One region of the Azospirillum sp. BE72 genome, then DNA from elsewhere that is predicted to be linked to it. Evidence: riboswitches for the same ligand, from Rfam matches in the RefSeq annotation. Region 1 holds a riboswitch; the other holds the start of a gene.

Region 1 (3,917 bases):
GCCAACGCCGCGTCGGACGCGGTGCCGATCCCGGCGTCCAGCACCACCGGCACCGGGCTGCGGGAGCAGATCGTCTCGATGGCGTGCGGGTTGCGGATGCCCAGGCCCGACCCGATGAAGGCGCCCAGCGGCATCACCGCCGCCGCGCCGAGATCGGCCAGCTTGCGGCAGGTGACTGGATCGTCGTTGCAATAGGGCAGCACGACGAACCCGTCGTTCACCAGTTCCTCCGTTGCGCGCAGCAACTCCTCCACATCGGGATAGAGCAGTTCGCGGTCGCCGATGACCTCCAGCTTGATCCAGGGGGTGTTCAGCGCCTCGCGCGACAACTGGGCGGTCAGCACGGCCTCCTTGGCGGTCATGCAGCCGGCGGTATTGGGCAGCAACCCGACCGGGCCGGTCGGGCGATTGGCGGTGGCGCGGGCCAGTACGTCGACGAGGCTTTCCGAATAGCCGTCCAGGCTGATGCGCCGGATCGCCAGCGTGACCAGCTCGCTGCCGCTGGCCTCCAGCGCGTCGAGCATCACCTGCTGGTTCGGATAGCCGGCGGTGCCGAGGAACAGCCGCGAACCGAAGCCGCGTCCGGCAATGGTGAGGGTGTCGAGGGTGGCTTGGGACATCGGGGGAGCCTTTCAAAAGCCCTCTCCTTCGGCGACCAGCCCGGGGAAATCCCCCTCTCCCCCCCGGGGAGAGGGTCGGGGTGAGGGGGATGCATAGGGTGGATTCTCGAGAATCTTCGCCATGCGCCCCCCTCACCCTAACCCTCTCCCCGGGGGGGAGAGGGGATTCCTCCCGTGTCGCGGGGCGGGAAAGGGAAAATGTTGAGTTCAGCCGCCTTGGATCGGGCGGACGATTTCCAGGCTGTCGCCGGGCTGGAGCGGGGTCTCAAGCCAGCGGCGGCGGGGAAGCACGGCGCCGTTCAAGGCCACGGCGACGCCGGGCGTGCCTTCGGCGATGCCGCGGGTGGCCAGAAGTTCGGCGACCGAGGCGGCGGACAGCGGTTCTTCCTGGCCGTTGACGCGGAGGAGGGCGCTCATGCGGCGGCTCCCGCCGCAACGAAGCGGTCGGCGGTGAAGGGGCGCAGCAGCGGATCGGTCTCGCCGGTCAGGACCAGACGGGCGATGCCGTCGGCGGTGACCGGGGTCAGCAGGATGCCGTTGCGGTGGTGGCCGGTGGCGTGGATCAGGCCGGGAATGCCGCTCTCCCCCAGGATCGGCGCGTCGTCGCGGCTGCCGGGGCGGAAGCCGGCCCAGGCCTCATCGATCGGCAGTTCGGCGATGCCGGGCAGGGCGCGCCACGCCCCCTCCAGCAGGGCGAACTGGCCGCCGGCGGTCAGGCGGTCGTCGAAGCCGCGCTCCTCCGTCGTGGCGCCGATCAGCAGCCGGCCGTCCAGCCGCGGGATCAGGTAGGTGCCGGGCGTCCACACCACATGGCGCAGCAGCGGCAGCCGGGCGTCCATGCGCAGGCAGACCATTTGCCCCTTGACCGGCCGCACCGGCGGCTTCGCGGCGGGCGGCAGGCCCGGCACGCCGGCCGACCAGGCCCCGGCGGCCAGAACCACCCGGTCGGCCCGGTGCAGAGTTGCAGCAACACGCACACCAACGGCGCGTCCACCCTCCACCGCCAGAGCCACCTCGCCGCACTGCTCATACAGGCGGGCGCCGGCGGCCAGGGCGGCACGCTGCAGGGCGGCTGCGACCTTGCGGTTGTCGACCTGATGGTCGCCGGCACAGAACAGCGCACCGGCAACGCCCGGCTGCAGGAATGGCTCGCGCCGCCGCACCTCGGCCCCGCCCAGCCATTCCACCGGAAGGCCGAGGTCGCGCTGGAAACCGTGCAGGAAACGGACCTTGGCGGCATCGTCAGCGTTGAGCGCGATGACCATGGTGCCTTCGGTGCGCAGGTCCACCGCCATGCCGCTTGCTGCCTCCAGGTCGCGGGCGAAGTCCGGCCACAGTGCCTGGGAGGCGCGGGTCAGCGGCAGCAGCCCGTCCTCGCCCGGTTCGGTTTCGACGCAGGCGGCCAGCATGCCGCCGGCTGCATGGGTGGCGCCGCGGCCCGCCTGTCCCCGTTCGAACAGATCGACGCGGCAGCCGGCCGACGCCAGCCTCCAGGCGATGGCAAGGCCGATGCAGCCGGCACCGATGACGGCGACGGAGGGACGGATTCCCGATTCGGGAACGGAAAATGGATACGGATCTGGCGCATGGATCATGCGGCGGCTCCCTTCGCTGGAATTACCCAGACAGGTTCGATGGGTGTGTTCTCAGCCGCGCGACCACCGCACGGCACCCCAGGCCTATGACTTGCCTTATGCCAATGTTTCGCTGGCCCCACAAGCAGAATCGGCGCCCGGCCCATCGGGTCGGACGACCGCATGCCACGGCCCTCGATGAGGACCGGCGAGGGCCGTGGCATGGCTTTGAAAGCTCCCTGGCCCCGAACCGAAGGCGCCGATCGCCGTCCTCAGATCGCCAGCGCCTTCACCCGCTCGCGCAGGGTCTGACGGGCGGCTTCCGCTTCGCCGCGGGCGGTCGTCAGGTCGCGGGCCAGCGCGTCGAGGCGGTTTTCGGCCTCCGCCATCTTCGCCAGCGTGCGCTTGTGCAGGTCGCTGCCGGCGGGCAGGGCCTTCAGGTTCTCACGCAGGCGGTCCTGGTCGGCGATGCGCTCCGCCCGGTCGCGCTCCAGCTCGGCGATGCGGCGCTCCTTCTCGGCGACGGCGGCGCGCAGGCCGGCCAGCGTGGTCAGCGCCTGACGCACCTCCGCGGGCAGTTCGGCCGCGTCGGCGCGGGCGGCGATCTGGTCGGCCGTCAGGTCGGTCAGCACGATTCGCTCCTGCCGCGGCCGTTCCAGCGTGGCGGTCAGCGTCACCGTCTTGCCGGCCGGCACCGCCAGCGGCAGGCGGTAGGCGGCGGCCGTCGCGTCGGGCTTGTTGCCCGCCGGCTCGGCAAGCTCCCAGCCGGCGCGGCGCGGATGCTCGATGATCAGGTTGCGGTCGCCGTCGGGAGCGCCGGCAACGGTGTAGGTGGTGCTCTGCCGGTCGGTCACCGACAGGGTCAGCACGCCGTCGGCGATGCTGGCGCGGGACAGCCGGCGGCTGGGCTTCTCCTCACGGTCGATGGTCACCGCCTGATCGACGGCGAAGGACAGCAGCCGGCTGTCGCCCGCCGGCAGCGTCGCCATGCGGGCATCGCCGACATAAGCGCTGGTTGCGGTAGCGGCGCCGTCGCTCTTCGAAGTGCGGTCGTAGAAGGTCAGCAGCCCCGGCGGCAGCGCGGTGTCGCCGTCGTTGCGCAGCCGCAGCGAGGCCAGCGGGTGGCGGCCATCGCTGGCGGGCTGGTAGAGCGCCACCCGCTCCACCGGCAGCGCGCGCGCGGCGATCGGCATCATCAGGGTCCCGCCGTTCGGCACGCTGACCGGCTGCGGGTAACGGAACAGCACCTGGGCGCCCTCGGCGGCACCGGTCTCGGCACTGCGGACCGCGGCGACGGCCGGCGTCCCGGCGGCGGAGCCATAGGGCGCGGTTTTCGCCAGCGGCTCGGCCATCGGAGCCGGGGCGGGAGCGGCCATGGCGGCGGCCGGCGGCGGGGCGGCGCGCGAAGACTCCGCCTGCGGACGCATCGCCGCGCGCGTATCATCCAGAGTCACCGTGCCCTCGTCGGCGCTGGGCAGCACCCGGCCGAGAACCTCCACCGGCACTTCCGGCCGCTCGACGAAATAAGGCGTGTAGAGCGCTTGGCGCAGGGTGACCGGGTTGCCCGACACCACCGTCAGGTCGACGCCGCGCCAGTCCTCGCCGCTGAGATTCTCCAGCACCGCCCAGCCCTGCAGCGCGCCCTTCCCATCCTGGGCCTTTCCATCAGAGGCCTGCCCGTTCTGTGCAGCAGCGCCGTCCGTGCCCAGGCTGAGCCGGTAGG
Region 2 (3,917 bases), on a different contig from region 1:
GTGCTGACCAGCGGGCCGACGCCGCGGATGGGAGCGCCGCCGCCCTGGAGGACGGTGCCCTGCTGCTGCGCCGAATTGCCGATGCCGGCGCCGACATTGGTGGCGTTGGCGACGTTGGTGCTGACCAGTCCGGGCACCGACATCAGTGAGGGCATGCCGGTGCCGGCACCGGTCTTGGGCTGTGCCAGGGCGGGTGTCGCGAGCAGGGCGGCGGCGAGGGTAGCGAAAGCGATTTTGCGGATCATGGCGGGAGTTCCTTCGGTGGGGATGAGGCTTCGGGCTTCCGCGTCCCGGCGTTCTTGTCCGGCGTTCTTGAGAAAAGCTTAGCTAAGCGCCTGAAATTGTTCTGTGAGTTGGCCCACAGATGCGGGTGCTTTTCCCGAAGGAATCCGATGGGCGAGACCGGACAAAAGAAAGCTCCGGCCGGGAAACCGGCCGGAGCGAGGTCAGGGGAGGAAGCCGGGAGGAGGGAAGTCGGTCAGCGCTGCTTGACGAGGGCGCTCTGGCCCGCCCAGTTGCCGGTTCCGGCGGACAGGTTCTGCATGGAGCTGTGGTTGAAGGGGCCGACCAGCCCGCCCGAACGCTGGAGAACGGTGCCGTGCTGCAGGGCGGTGTTGCCGATGCCGGCCGCCGTGTTGCCGACATTGGCGACCGAGCCGCCGCTCAGCAGGCCGCCGCTCTTCTGCATCACCGTCGCCCTTTGGCCGGCAAGGTTGCCGATGCCCGCGGCGGTGTTGCCGACCGTCGCCATCGACCCGCCGCTGAACACGCCGCCGCTCCGCTGTTTGACGAAGGCGTCCTGGTTGGCGGTGTTGCCGATGCCGGCGGCGAGGTTGGAGACGGTGGCGACGTTCGGACCGGCGAAGGGGCCCTTGGACTTCTGCATGACCAGCGCGCTCTGGTTGGCGGTGTTGCCGATCCCGGCCGCGGTGTTGGAGATGTCGGAGATGTTCTGGGCCATCGCCGGGGCGGCGAACAGGGCGAGCGAAGCGAAGCCGGTCAGCAGGGAGGTGCGGATCATGATCTGGTCTCCTGTCTCGGGGCCGCGGGATGCGGCGTGTTGCCGATGGACAGACCCTACCCAAGCCCCGGAATCCGGGATGTGAGCCGCTCCACACTCTTCCTGCTTTTGTCGATCGGCGGCGATCGGGGCCGCTTACGCCTCCTGCCAGCGCGGATAGGTGACGTAGGCGGTGAGGGCGCCCTGTTCGTGCGAGCGGATGGTGACCTTTGAGCCCTTGGGCATGTAGACGATCTCGCCCGGCCCGGCGGTGACCGTGCCGGCATCGGAGGCGACCGAGACCCGCCCTTCCAGCACCACCATCACGTCGTCGACGGCAATCGCCTCATCGATGCTCTGGTTGGGTTCGTAGCGGCCGTAGCCGATGGTGACGGGTCCGCCATGGCGCTGGTCGACCAAGTTCCCGACGAACACATCGGCGTCCTGTCCGGGCGTGCGTTCCAGCGATACGTCCGTCACGGCGAATTTGCGAACGGTCATCTGCGTCTCCTTGAAGAGAGGGCCGATCCACCCCAGCCGATATCGGAATTGCTGCGGCACAGGGCGGCAGCGGTACAACAGGGCGGAGAGCGAAAATCATCAATGCGCCGCCGTTTCCGCCGTCCGCAAAGCCGGCATCCCCGCCGTTGACAGACGGCGCGATGGTCTTCTAGGCTCCGTCCCGTTCCCAGGGGAGCCTCGTTCAGGAGGCTGAGACACCCGCCGGCCCGGTCCTTCGCGTCCGGGCGACGCGGCAACCCTTCGAACCTGATCCGGGTCATGCCGGCGTAGGGATGCGGGACGAGAAGGCCTTCGCGGCCGACGCGCTGATCCATACCCCACAGGCTTGTCCCGGATTCGTTTGTTGCTCCATCGGTCGGTGCCGCTTGGAGAAGAACGGGGCGGGGAGGGTGCGGTGAGCGCGATCTACGACAAGGTCCTGGCCTTTATGGAGGCCGACATCGGAACCGGGGCGGCGGCCGACGAGGCCTTCGACGCCCTGGCGCTGGCTGTCTTCGCCCACCAGTTCGAGCACAACCAGCCCTATCGCCGCTTCGCCATGCAGCGCGGGCGGACGCCGCGCGGGGTGAAGAGCTGGCGCGACATCCCGGCGGTGCCGATCAACGCCTTCAAGGACCTGACGCTCAGCTGCCGCCCGGCGGAGGAGTCCGCCCGCATCTTCATGACCAGCGGCACCACCAAGGGCGGCATCCGCGGCCAGATCCACCACACGACCCTGACGGTCTACGACCGCTCCATGCTGCTCAACTTCCGCCGCCGCTTCATGCCGGGGGCAGGGGCTGGCGCTGGCGCGGAGCGGATGGCGATGGGCATCCTGTTCCCGACCGAGACGGCGATGCCGAACTCCTCGCTCGCCCATTATCTGGAACTGGCGCGGGCGGAATGCGGCACGCCAGACAGCCGCCATTGGATCGGCGAGGCGGGCATCGACATCGCCGGGCTCTATGACCGGCTGGCCGCCGCCGAACGGTCGGGGGAGCCCTTCGCCCTGCTGGGCGCCAGCTATGGCTTCGTGCATCTGATGGACGCCATGGCACGCGACGGCCGCCGCTTCGCCCTGCCGGAGGGGAGCCGCATCCTCGACACCGGCGGCTTCAAGGGCCAGTCGCGGGAACTGGAGCCGGACGAGTTCTACGGCCAGCTGGCCGAGTTCTTCGGCGTGCCGCGCCAGCGCTGCATCAACATGTACGGCATGACGGAGCTGAGCACCCAGTTCTATGACGACGGCAACGCGGTCTGCCCGTCGCTGAAATCCGGCCCGCACTGGATCCGCAGCCGCGTGGTCGATCCATTGTCCGGCCGGGACGTGCCGCCCGGTAGCATGGGCGTGCTGGTTCACCACGATCTGGCCCACATCAACTCCGTCGCCGCGATCCTGACCGAGGACGCCGGCATCCTTGAGGAGGGCGGCTTCCGCCTGCTGGGCCGTGTCGCCGGTGCGCAAGCCAAGGGCTGTTCGCTGGCGGTGGAGGATTTCCTCGCCGCCGCGCGCGGTTGAGGGGGAGCGCAGCCTTGGCCTTCGGCGACGATCCGTCCGTCATTGAACTGGCCGGCCATCTGCCCGGCCTGCCGCCGGATGCGGTGGAGCGGCGTGTGCTGACCTTCGGGGCGGGCGCTGCGGCGCTGCGCGTGGCGGTACCGGTGCTGGACGCCGGGCAGGTGGAACGGGTCGCCGCGACGGTCCGGGCGGCGGCGCGCGGCTATCTGAAGACGCTGCCGACGGCACACATCGTCGCGGTGATCGACGCGGCGATCCAGCGGCTGCTCGACCGCGAGGACCCATGGCGCCACAGGGCGGAGCGGCTGCTGCCCATCGTCACCGGCTATGACGCCGAAATGGTGCGGCTGGGGCTGACCGGCTATCTGAAGACCTTCCGCGCCCACGAGCTGCGCCGCTTCCTGGCGGAGGATTTCGCCAACCCGCTGGTGCTGGACGAGTTCCAGCCGGCGCCCAAGGGCGGCTTCACCCGCGCCTTCGGCCCCGATTTGCTGCTGCATGTCTGGGCGGGCAATGTGCCGGGACTGCCCCTGTGGAGCCTGATCTCCGGCCTGCTGGTGAAATCCGGCACAGTCGGCAAGCTGCCCAGTGCCGAGCCGCTGTTCGCGGGCTGGTTCGCGCAATTGCTGGCGGAGATCGACCCCAAACTGGGCGACTGTCTGGCGGTGGTGTGGTGGAAGGGCGGCGACGTGGCGGCGGAGCGGGCATGGCTGGCCCAGGCCGACACGGTGGTCGCCTATGGCGGCAACGCGGCGCTGGCGGCGATCCGCGATCGGGTGCCGGTGACCACCCGCTTCCTGCCCTACGGTCACAAGATCAGTGTTGCGCTGGTGTCGCGTGCCGCGCTCGACCCCCGGCGGGCGGGGGAGACGGCGCGGCTGGCCGCCCACGACATCG

The links. A riboswitch is a leader RNA that binds a small molecule or an ion and turns the genes downstream of it on or off. The one in region 1 is predicted to bind thiamine pyrophosphate.
Region 2: it holds a riboswitch for thiamine pyrophosphate, as region 1 does, so the genes downstream of both, J2Y49_RS15275 (long-chain fatty acid--CoA ligase) here and thiO (glycine oxidase ThiO) in region 1, are expected to answer to the same signal.

Annotation. Positions count from the first base shown of each region.
Region 1 covers NZ_JAVDTO010000012.1:199,297-203,213, forward strand. Annotated here, with positions in the region: gene J2Y49_RS23895 (thiazole synthase) at 1-620, opposite strand, end outside; gene thiS (sulfur carrier protein ThiS) at 828-1,037, opposite strand; gene thiO (glycine oxidase ThiO) at 1,034-2,215, opposite strand; TPP riboswitch at 2,207-2,306, opposite strand; gene J2Y49_RS23910 (hypothetical protein) at 2,467-3,917, opposite strand, start outside.
Region 2 covers NZ_JAVDTO010000004.1:186,664-190,580, forward strand. Annotated here, with positions in the region: gene J2Y49_RS15260 (hypothetical protein) at 1-245, opposite strand, end outside; gene J2Y49_RS15265 (hypothetical protein) at 479-1,021, opposite strand; gene J2Y49_RS15270 (cupin domain-containing protein) at 1,157-1,501, opposite strand; TPP riboswitch at 1,681-1,813, shown strand; gene J2Y49_RS15275 (long-chain fatty acid--CoA ligase) at 1,917-3,020, shown strand; gene J2Y49_RS15280 (acyl-CoA reductase) at 3,035-3,917, shown strand, end outside.